2 regions of the Nocardioides ginsengisoli genome follow, and region 2 is predicted to be linked to the other one. Evidence: riboswitches for the same ligand, from Rfam matches in the RefSeq annotation. Region 2 holds a riboswitch; the other holds the start of a gene.
The links. A riboswitch is a leader RNA that binds a small molecule or an ion and turns the genes downstream of it on or off. The one in region 2 is predicted to bind FMN.
Positions count from the first base shown of each region.

Region 1: another riboswitch for FMN. It lies ahead of ribD (bifunctional diaminohydroxyphosphoribosylaminopyrimidine deaminase/5-amino-6-(5-phosphoribosylamino)uracil reductase RibD); the one in region 2 lies ahead of AB4880_RS19695 (6,7-dimethyl-8-ribityllumazine synthase).

Region 1 is NZ_BAABAC010000039.1:23,670-34,390, reverse strand. Features, by position in the region: gene AB4880_RS20305 (Zn-ribbon domain-containing OB-fold protein) at 1-33, shown strand, start outside; gene AB4880_RS20300 (MaoC family dehydratase) at 30-419, shown strand; gene AB4880_RS20295 (lipid-transfer protein) at 416-1,588, shown strand; gene AB4880_RS20290 (cupin domain-containing protein) at 1,623-2,117, opposite strand; gene AB4880_RS20285 (hypothetical protein) at 2,139-2,282, opposite strand; FMN riboswitch at 2,370-2,499, shown strand; gene ribD (bifunctional diaminohydroxyphosphoribosylaminopyrimidine deaminase/5-amino-6-(5-phosphoribosylamino)uracil reductase RibD) at 2,633-3,649, shown strand; gene AB4880_RS20275 (riboflavin synthase) at 3,649-4,257, shown strand; gene AB4880_RS20270 (bifunctional 3,4-dihydroxy-2-butanone-4-phosphate synthase/GTP cyclohydrolase II) at 4,254-5,546, shown strand; gene ribH (6,7-dimethyl-8-ribityllumazine synthase) at 5,548-6,036, shown strand; gene AB4880_RS20260 (phosphoribosyl-ATP diphosphatase) at 6,082-6,345, shown strand; gene hisG (ATP phosphoribosyltransferase) at 6,357-7,199, shown strand; gene AB4880_RS20250 (PH domain-containing protein) at 7,202-7,678, shown strand; gene AB4880_RS20245 (aldose 1-epimerase family protein) at 7,748-8,659, opposite strand; gene AB4880_RS20240 (uridine kinase family protein) at 8,670-9,206, opposite strand; gene AB4880_RS20235 (alanine racemase) at 9,190-10,419, opposite strand; gene AB4880_RS20230 (SseB family protein) at 10,446-10,721, shown strand, end outside.
Region 2 is NZ_BAABAC010000037.1:221,961-232,681, reverse strand. Features, by position in the region: gene AB4880_RS19730 (metallopeptidase family protein) at 1-353, opposite strand, end outside; gene AB4880_RS19725 (DUF3499 domain-containing protein) at 405-782, shown strand; gene AB4880_RS19720 (phosphomannomutase/phosphoglucomutase) at 895-2,274, shown strand; gene AB4880_RS19715 (Trm112 family protein) at 2,271-2,456, shown strand; gene AB4880_RS19710 (SIS domain-containing protein) at 2,487-3,512, shown strand; gene AB4880_RS19705 (acyltransferase family protein) at 3,572-4,705, shown strand; gene AB4880_RS19700 (DUF808 domain-containing protein) at 4,741-5,706, shown strand; gene AB4880_RS19695 (6,7-dimethyl-8-ribityllumazine synthase) at 5,717-6,145, opposite strand; FMN riboswitch at 6,198-6,362, opposite strand; gene AB4880_RS19690 (class I SAM-dependent methyltransferase) at 6,396-6,998, opposite strand; gene AB4880_RS19685 (hypothetical protein) at 7,058-7,612, shown strand; gene AB4880_RS19680 (YcnI family copper-binding membrane protein) at 7,680-8,405, shown strand; gene AB4880_RS19675 (copper resistance CopC/CopD family protein) at 8,409-10,058, shown strand; gene AB4880_RS19670 (SCO4651 family lipoprotein) at 10,045-10,680, opposite strand; gene AB4880_RS19665 (hypothetical protein) at 10,707-10,721, opposite strand, start outside.

The DNA.
Region 1 (10,721 bases), on a different contig from region 2:
ACCCTCCCGATCTGGACGAAGGTGGAACGATGAGCGCGCAGCTGAAGGTGGGCGACCGGCTCCCGCAGTGGACGCTGCCGATCACGCCGACGCTCGTGGTGTCGACGGCGATCGCGACCCGCGACTTCCAGGACGTGCACCACGACCGGGACATCGCGCAGGCCGCCGGGTCGAAGGACATCTTCGTCAACATCCTCACCTCGACGGCGCTCTGCGAGCGCTATGTCACCGACTGGGCCGGCCCGGACGTGCAGATCCAGGGGATCTCGATCCGGCTCGGCGCCCCGGCGTACCCCTACGACAGCTTCACCTTCACCGGTGAGGTGACCGCGGTCGAGGACGGCACGGCGACGATCAAGGTGGTGGGCGCGGTCTCTCTCGGCGACCACGTCATCGGAACGGTACGGGTGGCGGCATGACCGAGCGCACCCTCTCCGGCAAGGCCGCGATCGCGGGCATCGGCGCCACCGAGTTCTCCAAGGAGTCCGGTCGCTCCGAGCTCCAGTTGTCCGTCGAGGCGGTCCGGCACGCCCTCGCCGACTGCGGTCTCACGCCCGCGGACGTCGACGGGCTCGTCACGTTCACGATGGACACCTCGTCCGAGATCGCCGTCGCGCGCGAGCTCGGCATCCCCGAGCTGCGCTTCTTCAGCCGGATCAACTACGGCGGCGGCGCGGCCTGCGCCACGGTCCAGCAGGCCGCGATGGCCGTCGCCACCGGCGTCGCCGACGTCGTCGTCGCCTACCGCGGCTTCAACGAGCGCTCCGGCGACCGCTTCGGGCAGGTCTCGACGTGGGCGGCCGCCCAGGTCAACACCAACGGCCTCGACAACGCCTGGACCTATCCGCTCGGCCTCTCCACGCCGGCCGCGACGGTCGCCATGCAGGCCCGTCGCTACATGCACGAGTACGGCGCCACGTCCGAGGACTTCGGCCGGGTCGCGGTCGCCGACCGCCGACACGCGGCCACCAACCCGGCCGCCTTCTTCTACGGCAAGCCGATCACCCTCGAGGACCACCAGGCCTCGCGGATGATCGCCGACCCGCTGCACCTGCTCGACTGCTGCCAGGAGTCCGACGGCGCGGTGGCCCTGGTCATCGTCTCCGCCGAGCGGGCCCGCGACCTGGCGCAGCGGCCGGCGTACATCGCGGCGGCGGCGCAGGGCTCGGGCAAGGACCAGTTCGTGATGACGTCGTACTACCGCGACGACATCGGCATCCCGGAGATCGGGGTCGTCGGCCGCGAGCTGTGGAAGCAGTCGGGGCTCACGCCCGCCGACATGCCGATGGCGATCCTCTACGACCACTTCACGCCGTACGTGCTCATGCAGCTGGAGGAGCTCGGCTTCTGCGGCCGCGGCGAGGCCAAGGACTTCGTCAAGGACGGCGCCATCGAGGTCGGCGGCCGGCTGCCGGTCAACACCCACGGCGGCCAGCTCGGCGAGGCCTACATCCACGGCATGAACGGCATCGCGGAGGGCGTGCGCCAGATCCGCGGCAGCTCGGTCAACCCGGTCGCGGACGCCGCGCACGTGCTGGTCACCGCCGGCACGGGCGTGCCGACGAGCGGGCTGATCCTCAGCGCCTGAGGGAGCGCGCACGACCGTCTGGGTCGGGGAGCGGTCAGCTCTCCTCGACCCAGACGTTGTCGTGCTCGCGCATGAACGCGTCGTACTCCTCCGGCGTCCACTGCTCGCCGCGCGCGAGCCGGTCGAGCCCCTCGAAGTAGGGCTCCCGCGGCGCGCCGGGCGCGAAGTGCAGCAGCATCGTGGCCGGCGCCCCGGACTCGTTGCGGAAGCCGTGCAGGCCGCCCGGCGGCACGTGCAGGAAGTCGCCGGCGCGCGCCGTCGTCCAGTCGTCGCCGGTGTAGATCCGCACCTCGCCGTCGAGGACGTAGAAGGACTCCGACATGGTCCGGTGGAAGTGCGGGCCCGGGCCGCTCACGGCCTCGGAGAACTCCCAGCGGTAGAGGCCGAACAGGCCGCCGGTGGCCTCACCGCGGGCCAGGTAGTGGACCCGGTTGCCGTTGGGATAGACGAGGTCGGGCTCGGACGTGCCCGGCCGCACCCAGGCCGAGATCTCGCCGTCGCCGTCGTACAGGGGCGGGGGATACGACATGGCCGCCACCCTACGGCGGGCTCACTCCGGCTTCTGGTTGTTTCCCAGCCCCACGCCGAGCGCGACGCCGAGCAGCAGCCCGAGGATGAGCAGGAAGAAGCGATCGGTCGCGAACCAGAACACCACGCCGCCGAGCGAGCAGACTCCGAGCGCGAGCCAGTTCATGCTTCGACGGTAGCGCGCATTCCCGTCCCGGTGACCGGGCCCACATCCCGCCCCGCGCCCGGGTGTGTCACCATGGTCGGCAAGAGCTCGCGTGCTCTGGGGTCGGTGAAAATCCGAACCGGCGGTGAAAGTCCGCGACCCGATCGCAGCCAGTGATCGGTTGACCAGGTGGGATTCCTGGACCGACGGTCAAAGTCCGGATGGGAAGCGCACGCACGAGCGTCCGACGGACGAGCCGGCCCAGCACGGCGAGACCGCCGGACGGTCCGCCAGCCCGTCGCCAGCCCCGGAGTCCGCATCCAGGACGACGAGAGGCAGCCGTGGCGCAGACCATCACCGAGGACGACGCGATGCGTCGCGCCATCGCCCTGGCCGCGACCCCCGGTGTCCCGCTCCACCCCAACCCGCGGGTCGGCTGCGTGCTGCTCGCGCCCGACGGAACCGTCGTGGGCGAGGGCTACCACCACGGAGCCGGCACGCCGCACGCCGAGGTCGAGGCGCTGGCCGTCGCGGGCGAGGCGGCACGCGGCGCGACCGCGATCGTCACGCTCGAGCCGTGCAACCACACCGGCCGCACCGGCCCGTGCGCGCAGGCCCTCATCGCCGCCGGCGTACGACGGGTGGTCGTCGCCCAGCGCGATCCCAACCCGCTCGCCAGCGGCGGCGCCGAGACCCTGCGCGCCGCGGGCCTCGAGGTCGAGACCGGCCTGCTCGCCGAGGAGTCCGAGGCGGTCAACCCGGCCTGGACGTTCGCCCACCGCCACGGCCGCCCGTTCGTCACCTGGAAGTTCGCGGCGACCCTCGACGGGCGCAGCGCCGCCGCCGACGGCACCTCCCGCTGGGTCTCGTCGCTGCCCGCGCGCCGCGACACCCACCGGCTCCGCGCGCTGTCCGACACCATGCTGGTCGGCACCAACACGGTCGACGTCGACGACCCCCAGCTGACCGTCCGCGACGACGACGACCGACCGGTCGCCGCCCAGCCGCTGCGGGTGGTGATGGGGGAGCGCGACCTCCCGGCCGACCGCCGGATCTTCGACGACGCGGCGCCGTCGCTCCACCTGCGCACCCGCGACCCCGAGCAGGCGCTGCGGACGCTCTACACCGAGCACGACCGCCACCACGTCTTCCTGGAGGGCGGCCCGACGCTGGCCGCGTCCTTCCTCGGCGCCGGCCTCGTCGACGAGGTCGTCACCTATGTCGCCCCGATGCTGCTCGGCGCCGGTCGCTCGGCCGTCGGCGACCTCGGAATCCCCACCATCGCGGACGCGTTCCGACTCGAGCTGCTCGACACCACCGTCGTCGGCTCGGGCCCGGAGGCCAACGTCCGGCTGACCCTGCGCCCCACCCTGAGAGGAACCCACTGATGTTCACCGGCATCGTCGAGGAGCTCGGCACCGTCACCGCCGTCGAGGACCAGGGGGACGCCATCCGGCTCACCATCGCCTCCGACATCACCCTGTCCGACGCCGGCCTCGGTGACTCGATCGCGGTCAACGGCTGCTGCCTGACCGTCGCCGAGCGCACCGACGGCACCTGGACCGCGGACGTGATGGCCGAGACGCTCGCCAAGACGAGCATCGGCGGGCTCGCCGTCGGCGACCGGGTCAACCTCGAGCGCGCGGTCACCGCGGAGAAGCGGCTCGGCGGCCACGTCGTCCAGGGCCACGTCGACGCCGTCGGCGAGGTCGTCGCCCGGACGCCCAGCGAGCACTGGGAGATCGTCGAGATCGCGATGCCCGCCGACCTCGGCAGGTACCTCGTCGACAAGGGCTCGATCACCGTCGACGGCACCTCCCTCACCGTCGTCGAGGCCGGCGACAGCACGTTCACCGTCAGCCTCATCCCCGAGACCCTGGCCCGCACCACGCTCGGCTTCCGGGCGCCCGGGGACAAGGTCAACCTCGAGGTCGACGTCATCGCCAAGCACGTGGAGAAGCTCGTGCGGGCCTACACCAAGGAGAGCAAGGCATGAGCGGCACGGATCACCCGGGCGGCACGGGCAGCAAGGTCCGCCTCGACGACGTCGAGCGGGCGATCGCCGACATCGCCGCGGGCCGGGCGGTCGTGGTCGTCGACGACGAGGACCGCGAGAACGAGGGCGACATCATCTTCGCCGCCAGCAAGGCGACCCCGGAGCTGATGGCGTTCACCATCCGCTACTCCAGCGGCGTGATCTGCGCGCCGATGCCGGGCGCGATGCTCGACCGGCTCGAGATCCCGCTGATGACCCCGCACAACCGCGACGCCTACCGCACGGCGTACACGATCTCGGTCGACGCCCGCGACGGCGTCAGCACCGGCATCTCCGCGGCCGACCGCGCCCACACGGTGCGGGTCCTGGCCGACTCGGCCACCGAGCCGTGGGAGCTCACCCGCCCCGGGCACGTCTTCCCGCTGCGCTACCGCGAGGGCGGCGTCCTGGTGCGTCGCGGCCACACCGAGGCCGCCGTCGACCTGTGCCGGCTCGCGGGCCTCACGCCGACCGGCGTCCTGGTCGAGGTCGTCAACGACGACGGCACCATGAAGCGCGCGCCCGAGCTGCGTGCGTTCGCCGACGAGCACGGCCTGGCGATGATCTCCATCGAGGACCTGGTCCGCTACCGCCGCCGCGTCGAGACCCACGTGGTTCGCGAGGCCGAGACCCGGCTGCCCACCGCCCACGGCGACTTCACCGCGATCGGCTACACGATCACCGTCGACGGCGGCGAGCACGTCGCGCTCGTCTACGGCGACCCGGCGGCGCTCGCCGACGGCGGCCCGGTGCTGACGCGGGTCCACTCCGAGTGCCTGACCGGCGACGTCTTCGGGTCGAGCCGCTGCGACTGCGGCCCCCAGCTCAACGAGGCGATGGACCGGATCGTCGAGGAGGGCAGCGGCGTCGTCGTCTACCTCCGCGGCCACGAGGGCCGGGGCATCGGCCTGGTCGCCAAGCTGCAGGCCTATCAGCTGCAGGACGGCGGCCGCGACACCGTCGACGCCAACCTCGACCTGGGCCTGCCCGCCGACGCCCGCCACTACGGCGCCGCCACCCAGATCCTCAAGGATCTCGGCGTGAGCGAGGTGCGGCTGCTCACCAACAACCCCGACAAGGTGGCCTCGCTCGAGGACTACGGCATCACCGTCACCGAGCGGGTCCCGCTGACGCCCCACCCCAACGGCCACAACCTCGCCTACCTGCTGACCAAGCGCGACCGGATGGGCCACGATCTCCCTGACCTCGACCCCGACCTGGTCCAGGCCGACCTCGAAGGAGCCAACTGACATGGCCGGACACGGCGCCCCCGACATCGCCCCCGTCGACTGCCACGACCTCCGGGTCGCGGTCGTCGCGGCGAGCTGGCACACCCAGGTGATGGACGGCCTCATCGCCGGCGCGCAGCGCGCGTTCGTCGACCACAAGATCGAGGCGCCCGTCGTGGTCCGGGTGCCCGGGACCTTCGAGCTGCCGGTGACCGCGGCGGCCCTCGCGCCGTCGTACGACGCCGTGATCGCGCTCGGTGTGGTCATTCGCGGCGGCACGCCGCACTTCGAGTACGTCTGCAGCGCCGCCACCGACGGACTCACCCGCGTCTCGCTCGACCACCACATCCCGATCGGCTTCGGGGTGCTGACGTGCGACGACGAGCAGCAGGCCCTCGACCGCGCCGGGCTCGACGGCTCGCGCGAGGACAAGGGCTACGAAGCGGCGTCGGCCGCGCTGCAGACCGCGGTCACGCTCAAGCGCATCCGCTCGCGCGGCTACGCGGGTTGAGACCGGTGGGGGTCGGCCTGCGCCGACGCCGTAGGCTGACCCCCTGTGAAGACGTTCGACGAGCTGTTCGCAGAGCTCAGCGAGAAGGCACAGACGCGGCCCGAGGGGTCCGGCACCGTCCGGGCGCTCGACGCCGGCGTCCATGCGATCGGCAAGAAGCTGATCGAGGAGGCCGCTGAGTCCTGGATGGCCGCCGAGCATGAGGGCAAGGAAGCCACGGCTCTGGAGATCAGCCAGCTGCTGTACCACGCCCAGGTCCTCATGATCGCGAGCGGACTCTCGCTCGAGGACGTCTACTCACACCTGTAGAGGGGAAACCCATGCTCAAGATCGCCGTCCCCAACAAGGGGGCCCTCTCCGAGTCCGCGTCCGCCATGCTCCGCGAGGCGGGCTACGCGCAGCGCTCGGAGTCCAAGCAGCTCACCAAGATCGACCCCGACAACGACGTCGAGTTCTTCTACCTGCGCCCGCGCGACATCGCGCTGTACGTCGGGGAGGGCACGCTCGACGCCGGCATCACCGGCCGCGACCTGCTCCTCGACTCGCGCTCGACCGCGGTCGAGTCGCTGACCCTCGGCTTCGGCCGCTCGAAGTTCCGCTTCGCCGCGCGCCCGGGCACGGCCACCGACGCCGGTGACCTGGCGGGCAAGCGGATCGCGACGTCCTACGACGGCGTGGTCAAGCGCTACCTCGCCGAGAAGGGCATCGACGCGACCGTCGTCCGCCTCGACGGCGCGGTCGAGACGAGCATCCAGCTCGGCGTCGCCGACGTGATCGCCGATGTCGTCGAGACCGGCAGCACGCTGCGCAACGCCGGGCTCGAGGTCTTCGGCGAGGTCATCCTCGAGTCGGAGGGCGTGATGATCACCCGCGCCGACGCCGACCCGAGCGCCCTCGAGGTCTTCACCCGCCGGCTGCAGGGCGTCCTCGTCGCTCGCGCCTACGTGATGATGGACTACGACATCCGCGCCGAGAAGGTCGAGCAGGCGATCGCGCTGACGCCGGGCATCGAGAGCCCCACCGTCAGCCCGCTTCATCGGGAGGGCTGGGTCGCCGTCCGCTCGATGGTGCAGCGCTCGTCGGCCCAGCGCGTGATGGACGAGCTGTTCGCCCTGGGCGCCCGCGCGATCCTCACCACCGACATCCACGCCTGCCGGCTCTGAGCATGGCCGAGCAGCCCGAGCAGCCTGAGGTGCCCACCCTGCCGCGGACCTGGCGTCCGTTCGGCCCGCGGATGGCGGCGGCTGTGTTCGCCGTCATCCTGGTGGGCGCGTTCGTGTGGCTGTGGGTGCGCTTCGACGACGCCACCAAGGCGTCGGTCAACGTCTACGAGCGCGGCACGGTCATCTTCTTCATCGGCCTCGGCCTCGCGCTGCTCAACGGCCTGGCCCGCTCGCGCGTCGTCGCCCGCCCCGACGGGCTGGTCGTCGTCAACGGCTATCGCAAGCGGACCTTCGCCTGGGCGGAGGTCGGCACCGTCCGGATGCCGCGCGGCGCCCCGTGGCCCTACCTCCTGCAGGTCGTCGACGGCGAGGAGGAGCGGATCTCGCTGCTCGGCATCCAGTCCTCCGACGGCGCCCGCGCCGCGACCGCCGTACGGGAGCTGAAGGCGATCGTCGCCGCCCACCGTCCGCCGAAGTAGCACCCTTCCGGCGCCGAGGTTGCACGCTTCCGGCGTCGAGCGGTGTGCCACCTCGGTGCGGGAACCCTGCTACTTCGGCGGGGGGAGGGCACGGACGCCCCAGCTCGCCGCGTACGTCGCCCGGGGCTCGAGCACCACGAGGTCCTCGCCCGAGTTGAACGCGTCCGGGGGAGCGGTCATCGGCTCGACCGCCACGCTCACCCGCGGGGTGGCGGTGTCGTCGGCGGTGTAGACCTGCAGCCAGCGGTGGTGCTCGTCGACCCACAGCGCCACCCCGGAGTCGCCGGCCTCACCGGCGCGCAGCGTGACCGTCGTCCGGCCCGAGGAATCGCGGTCGAGGTCGGTGTAGGCGTGGTTGAGTACGGCGTCCCCGATCGGCGCCGCGGTGACGAAGGCGTCGCCGGGTTCGCGGCCGACCGGCAGCAGCCGCTCGTCGTCGGTGACCAGGCGGATGTGGGCGGGCAGGGTCAGCGTCCAGTCGTCGCACGGCCCGCCACCGGCCCGCAGATAGGGATGCGCCCCCGACGCGTACGGCGCCGCCGCGTCCGCGAGGTTGGTCGCGGCCTGGGTGACGGTCAGCCCGTCCGCGCCCAGTGCATAGGTGACGGTGAGCGCCAGCGCCCACGGATAGCCGGTCTGCGCGGGCAGGAAGTACGACAGCTCCACGCGGTCGGCGCTCGCCGACACGAGCGACCAGGACGCCCAGCGCACCAGTCCGTGCGAGGCGTTGCCCCGCTTCGGCTCGGTCAGCGCGAGCTGCTGCGTGGCGCCGCCGAACTCGTAGCGCCCGTCGCGGATCCGGTTCGGCCACGGCATGAGCAGCTGCCCGCGTCCGGCCGACGGCATCGCGTCCTCGGCGAAGCCGTCGACGAGCTCGCGGCCGTCGTACGTCAGCGACCGCAGCGCGCCGCAGCCCTGGGTCACGACGGCGCGGTAGCCGTGGGCCGAGAGGACGTACTGCTCACCGGTGGGCGCGGTCACGACGCCCACCTTAGGTGCGGATGACCAGGTCGGCCCACGCCCGCGTGTCCTCGCGCGCGTGCAGCGCGGCCTCGTCGGCGAGCCAGTCGTCCCAGTGCGGGCGCATCTCCTCGCCGTCGCGGTCCAGCCACCGCGCCAGCCGTACGGCGAGCGGCGCCTCCACCCACACCAGCGCCGTCACCAGGTCCCGGTACGACGCCGCGGCGCTGCCCACGCCCTCGAGGACGAGCAGCGGCCCGGGGGAGACGGTGCGGGTCTCCGCCCAGCCGTCGGCGAGCCAGTCCCACCGTCGCCAGTGCCCGTCCCGCCCGGCGGCCAGGGGCCGCAGCAGCGCTTCGGTGGAGGCGGCGAGGCCGGGCAGTCCGCGCCAGCCCTCGAGCATCTCGTCGGTGCCGATGACGACGGCCTCCGGCGCGAGCGCGGCGAGGGCGCGGGCGAGCGTGGTCTTCCCCGAGCCCGCGAGCCCGTCGACGCAGATGAGCCGGCCCGCGCCGAGCGTCGGCGGCCGCGACAGCGCGAGCTCGAGGACGTCAGAAGGCGAGGCCATGACCGCGATAGGTCGCGACCGAGTCCACGAACGACTCGCCCTGCGCCAGCAGGACCGTGTTCGCGTGCTCGAAGGGCTCGCCCGACTTCGCGTGCCGGAACCACACCAGGTCGCCGATCGCCAGCCGCCGGGCGTTGGCGCCGACGAGCGGCGTCTGCACCTCGCCGGCGCCCTCGAGCCCGGTCAGGCTCAGGCCCGCGGGCGCCCAGGGCGTCGGCGCGCGGTCGGCGCCGGTGGGGCCGGACGCGATCAGGCCGCCGCCGTGGACGGTCGCGACCTCGGCGGAGGGCCGCCGGGTGACCGGCAGCCCGAAGAAGGCGGCGGGCGCGGGGGAGAAGGAGCGGTAGTGGTCGAAGAGGGTCGGTCCGAGCAGCCCCGAGCCGGCGGTCACCTCGGTCACGACCGGGTCGGCCGACGACGACTCGATCGAGCCCGAGCCGCCCGCGTTCCAGAACTCCAGGCCGCCGAGCGCGGCGAGCGCCTCCGCGATCGCCGCACGACGCACCTGCAGCTGCGCGACCGACAGCTGCTTGATCTTGCGGACGATCGCCGAGCGGGCCCGCTCGTGCGGCACCTCGTCCGGTACGCCGGCCACCTGGCCCTCGTAGGTCATCACGCCCACCAGGTGGAAGCCGGGCCGGTCGATCACGGTGCGGGCCAGCGAGGTCACCGCGCCGACGTCGTACAGGGGGGAGCGGCGGGGGCCGACCGCCCGGCCACCCCAGCGCAGGCCGGCGTCGACGTCGAGCGCCACCCGGACCGGCACGGCGGTCGACGCCCGCAGCGAGTCGACCAGGTCGAGGTGGGCGACGTCGTCGACCATGATCGCGATCCGCGAGGCGGCGCGCGGCGACGCGATGAGCGCGGCCAGCGCGGCCCGGTCGACGGACGGGTAGGCGACCAGGATGTCGTCGCAGACGTCGTGCTCGGCGAGCCACAGCGCCTCGGCGAGGCTGTAGGCCAGCACGCCCGCGAAGCCGTCGATCGCCAGCGCGCGGGTCACCAGCGCCGGCACGCGCAGCGACTTCGACGCCACCCGGATCGGGGTGCCGCCCGCGCGCCGGACCAGGTCGGCGGCGTTGGCGTCGAAGGCGTCGAGGTCGACGACGAAGGTCGGCGTCGGCAGCGGCTCCGGCCATGCGCGGACCGCCGCGTCGAGCCGGGCCGCGAGCTGGTTGCGTGCGACGAAGGAGTGGTGCTGCACGCTCGGCATGCTTCCACGGATGGCACGATGTGCGGGTGACCGCATCGCCGAACGAGCGTCCCGACGCCCGCCGCCTCCAGGGCTCGGAGTACGTCGACGACGACGGGTCCGCCGACCGGGCTCTCGCGACCGCGCTCGCCGCCGACGCCGGTGACGCCACCGGCGCGTCGTACCCGGTCGTGCTCGCGGCGCTGGCCACCGCGCGGCTGCTCGTGCCGGTGGTCGCGGTGCTCGGCGAGGTCGAGGTCGGCGACGACGGCCTGGCCCGCGACAAGACCAGCGACATGGCCGCCGTCCTGCTCACCGGCGCC
Region 2 (10,721 bases):
GCGCGGTCAGCGGCGCGATGCTCGAGCGGGCGGCGGAACACGACGAGCCGGGTCGGCGTGCCGCCGGTTCCGCGGACCAGGGAGGAGAGGGGGACGCGGCCGGAGTCCCAGTCGTCAGGGAGCTGGGGGGTCTCCTCGACGGCGTATTCGACGAGACCCAGGTGGTTGGACCAGCGGGCGTCGATCTCGGAGACGACGTCGAGCATGATCCGGTCGAAGACCTCGCGCGGGCTGCGGGGGACCGGCGGGCGGTGCGGCGGGGAGCCGGGGACCGTGGGCAGCGGCAGGACGGCAGGTCCGCGCATCCCGCGACCACGGCGGTCGCGCCGGCGACGCGGTTGTTCCTGCTCCACGATCAGCGAGCCTATCCACACCGATCCACCGGGCGCGGTAGCGTCTGCGCCGTGAGCGCGACCCCGGCCCCGCAGAGCCTGCGAACCTGTTCGCGCACCGCCTGTGCCCGTCGCGCCGTCGCCACCCTGACCTATGTGTACGCCGACTCCACCGCGGTGCTCGGTCCGTTGGCGACCTTCGCCGAGCCGCACGCCTACGACCTCTGCGACGTCCACAGCGAGCGGCTGTCCGCGCCGCGCGGCTGGGAGGTGGTCCGGCTCTCGCTGGGCACCCAGGAGCAGGGCCCCAGCAACGACGACCTGCTCGCGCTCGCCGACGCCGTCCGCGAGGCCGCGCGACCGGTACGACGCGAGCCGGTCGAGCCGCCCCGCGAGCCGGGACGTGAGGTCGCCCGCAAGGGCCACCTGAGAATGCTCACCTCCGATTGATGGGCCGAGCGCCTCTCCGGCGCAGGCGGGGGCAGCAAGCTGCCGCGCGGCGCCTCCCGCCGCGCTGCCGGCCGGAGTGATCCAGCACCCCGCAGTGCACTAGGGTCGCGGCATGGCCGGTTCCACGACCTCCCCCGAGAACCTCAGCAAGGTCTTCAAGGCCTACGACGTGCGCGGCATCGTCGGCGACCAGCTCGACGAGGACCTGGCGCGCGCGACCGGAGCGGCGTACGTCGAGGTGCTCGGCGTCGACGCGCTCGTCATCGGCTACGACATGCGGCCCAGCTCGCCGTCCCTGGCGGGCGCCTTCGCCGACGGCGCGACCGGCGCCGGGGCCGACGTCACGATGATCGGCCTCGCGTCGACCGACCAGCTCTACTTCGCGTCGGGCCACCTCAACCTGCCGGGGGCGATGTTCACGGCGAGCCACAACCCGGCGCAGTACAACGGCATCAAGATGTGCCGCGCGCTCGCCCAGCCGGTCGGCATGGAGAGCGGCCTGGCCGAGATCCGCGACCGCGTCGCCGCGGGCCCGCCCAGCAACGGAGGCGGCCGCACCGGATCGATCAGCGAGCACGACGTCCTCCAGGCCTACGCCGCCCACCTGCTCGCCCTGGCGCCGGTCTCCGGTCGCCGGATCAAGGTCGTCGTCGACGCCGGCAACGGCATGGCTGGGCACACCGCGCCGGCCGTGTTCGACCGGCTGGCCGACCGGGTCGAGATGATCCCGATGTACTTCGAGCTCGACGGCACCTTCCCCAACCACGAGGCCAACCCGATCGAGCCGGCCAACCTGGTCGACCTGCAGAAGCGGGTCCTCGCCGAGCGCGCCGACATCGGCCTCGCGTTCGACGGCGACGCCGACCGCTGCTTCCTCGTCGACGAGCGCGGCGAGCTGGTCTCGCCGTCCACGCTGACCGCGCTGATCGCCGCCCGTGAGCTGGCCAAGGAGCCCGGCGCGACGGTGATCCACAACCTGATCACCTCACGGGCGGTGCCCGAGATCGTGTCCGAGCTCGGCGGCACGCCGGTCCGCACCCGTGTCGGTCACTCCTACATCAAGGCGACGATGGCCGAGACCGACGCCATCTTCGGCGGCGAGCACAGCGGCCACTTCTACTTCCGTGACTTCTGGCGCGCCGACTCCGGCATGCTCGCCGCACTGCACGCGCTGGCCGCGCTCGCCGAGAGCGACCAGCCGCTGTCGGCGCTGCTGCGCGACTTCGAGCGCTATCCGCTCAGCGGCGAGATCAACAGCACCGTGGCCGACCAGGACGCCGTCCTGGCCGCGCTCGAGGCCGCGTACGGCGAGCGCGACGGCGTCGCCATCGACCGGCTCGACGGGCTCAGCATCGGCCATGCCGACTGGGCGTTCAACGTCCGAGCCTCCAACACCGAGCCGCTGCTGCGGCTGAACGCCGAAGGAAAGGACGAGCCCACCATGGCCCGAGTCCGCGACGAGGCCCTCGCGATCATCCGGGGCGGCAAGTGAGCGCCCCCGAGGTGTCGCCGGAGCTCCTGGCGATCATCGTCTGCCCGTCCTGCAAGGGCGAGCTGACGCTGTCGACGACCGACGGCGCGCAGGAGCTGACCTGCGGCGGCTGCGGTCTGATCTACCCCGTGCGCGACGGCATCCCGGTGCTGCTCGTCGACGAGGCCCACAAGCCGGCCTGAGAACCGGCCTGAGAACGAAGGGGCGCTGCCATGGTCTGGTTCGACGAGTCCCGGCTGGACGACGAGGCGGCGCTGTCCGGCGCCGACCTGCGGCTGCGCACGCTGGCCGAGTCCGGCGCCCGCGTCCGGCGTGAGGTCGGCGCGGCGGCGGAGGCGATCGCGGAGGCGGTGTCCCGCTCCATCGAGACGCGCCCGCGCGCGGTGATCGCCGCCGGTCCCGACTCGCGGCTGCTGCGCGCGGTCCTCGAGCCGTTCTGCCCGGTTCCGTTCGTCGCGTGGCCCTCGCCGGCGCTGCCCGGCTGGGCCGGCAGCCTCGACCTGGTCGTCGTCCTCGCCCCCGAGGGCGGTGACCCCGGCACGGCGCTCGCCGTCGCCGAGGCGGCCCGCCGCGGCTGCCAGCTCGTCGTCGCCGCGCCGCCCGAGTCGGTCGTGGCCGAGCACGCGACCGGCCGCTGGACGACGATCCTGCCCACCAGCACCGGCGACCAGCTCGCCACCGCGGTCGCGATGCTGTCCTTCCTCGACCAGGTCCAGCTCGGGCCGATGGCCGAGCCGGACGCCGTCGCCGAGGCGCTCGACGCGGTCGCCATCGCCTGCTCGCCGCACCGCGACATCTCGATCAACCCCGCCAAGATGCTGGCCATCTCGCTCGCCGACGCCAACCCGCTGCTGTGGGGCGGGTCCGTCCTCGCCGCCCGCGCGGCCCGTCGCGTGGCCGAGTCGATCCGCCGTACGTCGGGGCGCGCGGCGCTCGCCGGCGACGCCGAGCACCTGTTGCCCGTCATCGAGGCGGCCCGGGCGCGCAACGTCTTCGCCGACCCGTTCGCCGACGACACGGGCGACCGCCGTCCCGTGCTCGTCATCCTCGACGACGGCGTCGACGACCCGGTCGCGCGCGACCAGCGGATCCGGCTCGAGGAGGCCGCGCGCGGGCACGACGTCCGCATCGAGCACGTGTCGTCGGAGGCTGTCGGCGAGGTCGGCCGGTATGCGTCGCTGCTGCTCAGCGGCACCTACGCGGCCGAGTACCTGAGGCTGGGGCTCGTCGCCGACTGACCCCCCGCGGGTTGTCTGACACTTGGACTTCTCACCGCGCTCCCGGGTACCAAGGAGTGATGCCCTCCTCAGTGCGGACGACTCGGGACCCCTGGCTGGACAACGCGAAGATGGGACTCATCGTCCTCGTCGTGCTCGGCCACACGTGGGCGCTGCTGCCCTTCGACGGTCCGGTCGGCCACCTCTACGACTTCATCTACCTGTGGCACATGCCGGCGTTCATCCTGCTGTCCGGCTACCTCTCGCGCAGCTTCGCCTACAGCCCGGCGCGGCTGTGGCAGCTGGTCACCATGCTGCTCGTGCCGTACGTCCTCTTCGAGGGCGCGCTCGGCTGGTTCCGCCTGCACGTGGGAGGGGAGCGGCTCAGCGATCTGTGGACCGACCCGCACTTCCCGATGTGGTACCTCCTCGCCCTCGTCGTGTGGCGTCTCGCCACCCCGGCGTTCCGCAGGTTGGCCGCCTTCGGCGGCGCCGCGAGCGCGATCGTGGTCGCGCTCGGGATCAGCGTCGCGAGCGGCTTCCTCGAGGGCGACTGGATGTCGCTGATGGACCTGCCGCGGATCCTCGGCTTCCTGCCGTTCTTCGTGATCGGCCTGACGCTCACCCCGGACCGGCTGGAGTGGCTGCGCGGCCGGACGCCCGCCGTACCGCGGGTCCTGGGCGTCGCGACCTTCTGCGTCGTCGCGCTGCTCGCGCTCACCCTCGAGGACTGGGCACAGCGTCCCTACGTCTACTACCGCCCGTTCACGCTGCTCGGCGACGGTGACCTGACCGCGATCACGACCCGGCTGATGGTCATCGCGGTCGGCGTGGCCGGCGCCTTCGCGTGGCTGGCGGTGACGCCGCGCGTCGGCGGCTGGTTCACCGCGATGGGCTCGGCGACGATGGTCGTCTACGTCTTCCACGGCTTCGCCGTGAAGGGCCTCGCCTACGCCGGCTTCGGCTCGTGGTTCGACGGCCGGATCTGGCTGGGCATCCTCGCCGGCCTGGTCTGCGGCCTCGCCATCGCGCTCGGCCTGGCCGCGCCGCCCGTACGACGGCTGCTCGAGCACGTCGTCGACCCGTTCGGCATCGCGCAGCGCCGGGTGCGGGAGGCGGTCCGCCTCGCCGCGGTGGCGGAGACGCCCCTGGAGGCGCCGATCCCGGCCGCGGCCGAGGCGGTGGAGGCGGAGCCCGTCACCTCCGGCCGGTAGCCTTCGGGCATGCCCTCCACCTCGGACCGCCACCGGTGAGCGCCGGTCTCTTCGGCCTCCTCGACGACGTCGCCGCGATCGCGAAGATGGCCGCCGCGTCGATCGACGACGTCGGCGCCGCCGCGGGCCGTGCGACGACGAAGGCCGCGGGCGTCGTGGTCGACGACACCGCGGTGACACCGCAGTACGTCCACGGCGTGGCCGCCGAGCGCGAGCTGCCGATCGTGAAGCAGATCGCGATCGGCTCGATCCGCAACAAGCTGCTCATCATCTTGCCGGCGGCGCTGCTGCTCAGCCAGTTCCTGCCCGACCTGCTGCCGATCATCCTCATGGCGGGAGGCACCTTCCTCGCCTACGAGGGCGCGCACAAGGTGTGGCACATGCTGTCCGGCCACGCCGAGCACGGCGAGCCGGTCGCCGAGATCAGCCCCGAGGCGGAGAAGCAGATGGTCTCCGGCGCGATCCGGACCGACCTCATCCTGTCGGCCGAGATCATGGTCATCGCGCTCGACGAGGTGGCCAGCGAGAGCTTCTGGGCGCGGCTGGCGATCCTCGTCATCGTCGCGATCGTCATCACCGTCGCGGTCTACGGCGTGGTCGCGCTCATCGTGAAGATGGACGACACCGGCCTGCTCCTCGCCCAGCGCCCCTCCGCGATCGCGCAGAGGGTCGGGCGCGGCCTGGTCGCGGCGATGCCCCGCCTGCTGTCGATCATCTCCGTCGTCGGCACGGTCGCCATGCTCTGGGTCGGCGGGCACATCCTTCTCGTCAACGTCCACGAGGTCGGCTGGTGGGACGCGCCCTATGCGTGGGTGCACGACATCGAGCACGACATCAAGCATGCGATCCACGGCTTCCTCGGCGGCGTCCTCGCCTGGCTGGCGAACACCGGCATCTCGGCCGTGATCGGGCTCGTCGTCGGCTCGATCGTGGTCCTCGTCGTGCGGCTGCTGCCGTTCACCGGCGACAAGGACCCGATCGAGCGCTACGACGCGGCCTGAGCCCCCCGGCCTAGACGGTCGCCAGCTTGACCGTCGCATCGAGCGCGGCGGCGAGCTCGCGGCCCTTGGTCTCGAAGTGCCGGCGGAAGTACGACGTGTGCTCGTCGTGCTCGTGGAAGTGGTGCGGCGTCAGCACCGCCGAGAACACGGGGACGTCGGTCTCCAGCTGGATCCGCATCAGCGCGTCGACGACCGAGCCGGCGACGAAGTCGTGGCGGTAGATCCCGCCGTCGACGACGAGCGCCGCCGCGGCGACGCCGGCGTAGCGGCCCGAGCAGGCGAGCCGCCGTACCTGCAGCGGGATCTCGAAGGCACCGGGGACCTGGACCACCTCGACGCCGTACCCGCGGAGCTCGAGCTCGGTCTTGAAGGTGTCGACGGCGACGTCGACGATGTCGGCGTGCCAGCGGGCCGCGACGATGGCGACGGTGGGTGACATGGGCTCTCCTCGTTGCGTGTCACCCAGGGCGTGACGACGCGCGCGGGGCCCGTCGCGTTCTCTTCCATCCGGACTGTGACCGTCGGCTCCGGAGTCGCACCGGATCTGCTGTCCCACTCCGGCCGTGCCGGGCTGGCGCTCGCGGGCTCGTCCGCCCCGGATCGGCCGGGACGTCCATACCGCCGGTGGGGATTTCCACCCCGCCCTGAGAACGTACGACGTCAGCGTAGTGGGCGCCTGCGAGGAGTCGTCACGGGTCTCGCGTCGCGGAGCAGATGAGCAGCTCGTCGCCTTCGAGGGCCCAGACCCGGTGTCGCCCCAACGTCAGCCCGTACGGCGCGAGCGCCGCGGCCACCTGCTCGACCGTGCGGTAGTCGTCGTGGCGGCGCTCGAAGTCGCGCCGCGTCTCCTGGGCGTCCGGCGCGGGGCCGAAGGTGGCGGTGACCAGGTGGCCGCCGGGGCGCAGGACGCGTCGCCACTCCGCGAAGGCGGCGGCGGGGTCGGGGAGCAGGTGGAGGGCCGTGACGCAGGTGAGCAGGTCGGCGCTGCCGTCGGGGAGGGGCAGCCCGGCCGCGTCGGCCAGGACGAGGGCGACGTCCGGCGGGAGCGCGGCGCGGGCGACGCGCAGCATGCCGGGGGAGCGGTCGACGCCGACGCGTTCCCCTCGCCAGACCGGGGTGAGGGCGCGGAGCATCAGGCCGGTGCCGGTCGCAACGTCGACGGCGAGACCCGTCAAGGGTCCGGCAGCGAGGTCGGCAGCGATCACGTGGACCAGCTCGCGGTGCAGCGCGATCCGGTCGTAGGTGGCCGCGCGCGCGTCGTAGTGGCGCGTCACCGCCTCGTGGTGCTCCATCCGCCCATGATCGCCGACCGGAGCCCCGGACGTTCAGGGCTCACCAAGGGTCCGGCAAGATGTCACCCGTGCTGACCGTCCGCCGTACGCCGCGCGCCCGCGTGGCCGTGCCGGCGGCTCTGGGCGGCCTCGAGTCCGTGACGGCGCTCGTGCTGGCGCACGTGGCGGCCGGGGGAGAGCTCCCGGCGCCGTGGTGGCTGGCTGTCTTCGCCGGCCTCGTCTACGCCGCCGGCGGGCTCGTCCTGCGTCACCAGGTGAGCATCCGGGTGATGCTCCCGGTGCTGCTCGCCGCGCAGCTGCTGGGCCACGCCTGGCTGGTCACCCTCGCGCCCCACGCCCACCCCGGCCACGCCCACGAGAGCGCGGCCCTGCTCGGCCTGACGCCGGTCATGCTCGCCGCACATGTGGTGGCGGCCCTGGTCACCGGGACGATGTGGGCGCTGCGGCGACGCGCTGTCGACGTCCTGCTGGACTGGAGTGACGACGGCGTGCTGCCGGCGCCCTTCCTGCGCCCGCAGCGCGCGTACGCCGGCACGACTGCGCGAACCCCGCGCGAGCACCGCGCCCTCGCACCCACCCGTGGCCCGCCCGCGCGCCTGCCGGCGATCGCCTGACTCCCCAGGGAGACGGGCGGTCCGCCGCTGCCCGCCTCCCACCAAGCCAGAGTCAGAAGAGAGAACCATGCAGATCCGACGCTTCACCCTGCCCACCCTCGGCGCCACCGCCGCCCTCGGGATCGTCGCCCTCACCGCCACCGCCGCGAGCGCCCACGTCAGCGTCTCGCCGGACACCACCGCGGCCGGTGCGTACGCCGTCCTGACGTTCAGCGTCCCGCACGGCTGCGAGGGCTCGCCGACGACGAAGATCGCGATCCAGGTCCCCGAGGAGATCACCTCGGTGACGCCCACGGTCAACCCGAACTGGGACGTCAAGAAGGTCACCGCCAAGCTCGCCCAGCCGATCAAGGACGAGGACGGCAACGAGATCACCGACCGCGTCTCGCAGGTCGTCTACACGGCGAAGACGCCGCTCGCCGACGGCTACCGCGACACCCTCGCGCTGTCGCTGCAGCTGCCGGCCAAGGAGGGCGAGAGCCTGCAGTTCCCCGTCCTGCAGACCTGCGTGAAGGGCCAGACCTCGTGGAACGAGACGGCCGCCGAGGGCCAGGACCCCGAGACGCTGCAGAACCCCGCGCCCACCGTGACGGTCACCGCCGCGACCGGTGAGGGCCACCACGGCGCCGTGGACCCGACGGCCGCCGCGGAGTCCGACGTGGCCGTCGCGCCGTCGTCCAACAAGACCGAGGGCGACAACGGCAACATGCTGGCCATCGGCGGGCTCGCGGTCGGCGCGGCCGGTCTCGGCATCGCGGTGATCGCCCTCGGTCGCACCCGCCCGAAGGCCTGATCCGTGCGGCGTGCGCCGGCGTTCGTCCTCGCCGTCCTGGTCGCCGTCCTGACGGTGGTCGGGGTGGCGGGACCGGCGTCGGCGCACGCCACGCTGGTGTCCACCGACCCGGCCGAGGGCGCCGTCCTGCCGACGGCCCCTGGCCAGGTCCGGTTCACGTTCGACGAGCCGGTCCAGCTCGTCCCCGACGGCCTGCTCGCGTTCGACGCCGAGGGCCGGCGGGTCGGGATCGACCCGTCCGCCAAGGGCGCCGTGGTGACCGGTCGCTTCACCGGCGACCTGGCGAACGGCACCTACGTCATCGCCTGGCGGGTGGTGTCGGCCGACGGCCACCCGATCGCCGGATCGCTGACCTTCCACGTCGGTGCGCCGAGCCCGAAGGTGGCGCCGCCGCAGCTCGGGCCGGCCGATCCGGGCGCGGTGCCGACGGTGCAGGCGATCGTCCAGGGCATCGACTACGTCGCGGTGCTGCTCGCCGGCGGCCTGGCGATCTTCCTCGGCTGGAACGCCCGCGGCGTCCGCCTCACCGATGACGTACGGCGACGCCTGGTGCGCGTGCTCCGCGGCAGCGCCCTCGTGGCGGTGGTCGCGGCCGCGATCGCCGTCCCCCTCGCGGGGGCCTATCAGCTCGGCTCCGGCCTGGGCGGCGTGTTCGACTCCGACGCGATCGACCCCAACCTGGTCCAGGGCGACCTGCAGATCCTGGCCCTCCAGGCGGCCGGTCTCGGTGTCGCGGCCTGGGCCGCGGGACGGCAGCGCTCCTCGCTCGTCGTCGACATGGTCACCGCGCTCGCGGTCTGGTCACCGGCACTCGTGGGCCACACCCGCGCCTACGAGCCGAGCATGCTCCTGGTCGTCACCGACGCCCTGCACCTCAGCGCCGGCGCGGTCTGGCTCGGGGGGCTCGTCGGCCTGGCCCTCACTCTGCGCTCGGTCTCCGGGCGCCCCAAGGACGCCGCCCTGCTGCTCACCCGGTTCTCCGCGGTCGCGGCCGGCCTGCTCGCCGCCCTTGCGCTCACCGGTGTGTTGATGGCGTGGCGGATCATCGGCTCCTGGTCGCGGCTGGTCGAAGAGACCTACGGCCGGCTGCTGCTCGTGAAGGTCGCGCTGGTGCTGGTGGTCGTCGCGATGGCCGCGCTCAACCGCTACCGGCTGCTGCCGCGCGTCACCGGCGACGGTGGGCACGACGAGCGGCGCCTGGCCGCGACGCTGGTCCGGCGCACGGTCGCGGCGGAGGCCGCCGTCCTGGTGGCGGTCCTGGGCGTCACCGGCTTCCTCACCCAGAAGCCGCCGGGGGGCGAGCCGCCCGCGCCGCCGAAGACCGCCGACACCGGCGTCGTCGCCGGCCAGGCCGGCACGGACCTCAAGGTGCTTGCCGTCCTCGACCCCGGCCCCGGCCTGCAGCGCAAGCTGATCGTGCAGGTGCAGAACCTCGCCGGCGACCCGCTCGACCTCTACGGCGCGCCGGCCGTCGCGCTGCGCTCGGCGAGCGTCGACCTCGGCGCCGTCCCGGTCGTGCCGTCCGGCGCCGGCACCTACACCGCCGACGTGGTCTTCCCGACCGCCGGCACGTGGGAGCTGCAGGTGAGCGTCCGGGTCGACGAGTTCACCAGCCCGGTGACGACGATCCGGCTGGACGTCAGGAGCCGCTGAGCTGGCTCGGGGTCACCGTGTCGGCCGCCGCGGGCACGGTGACCTTCACCGGTGCGCCGTAGTCGGAGTAGAGCTGGTCGGTGCTGGTCTTCTGGCCCTGGACGGTGAGCTCCTGGTGCATCTTCACCGGCCGGTCGTCGCCGTCGAGCCACATGTCGAAGGTCAGCGTCTCGGGCAGCATGCCGGTCGCCTCGGCGGGCAGGTGCAGGTTCTCGGCGTACTTCTTCGACGCCACCGTGACCCGATAGTGGTCGGTCTGCTGGCCGGCGACCTTCTCGGAGCCGACGAGGGTGACCTGCTCGGGGTCGCCGATGACGCGCAGCGCGTTCTCCGGGTCGGCCAGCGTGGCCAGCGACGCGAACGGGCTGCTGGCGACCTTCGGGTCCTTCGGGTCGATCTTCAGCCACTTGCCGGCGGGGATCGGGAGGCCGGCGACCTTGAGGTAGGCGATGCCGTCGGCGAGGACCGCCTCGACCTGCTGGGCGCTGCCGGGCGCGGTCGCCACGTGGGCGCGGACGCTGCCGCCGGCGTACGCCATCTCGCTGTTCATGGTGAGGTTCATGCCGGCCGCGTCGACGCTGGCCTTCACCTTGAACGAGCCGGCCTTCTTCTGCGCGGCCAGGATCGAGCGGTAGAAGTCGGCCTTGGTCAGCCCGCCGGCGA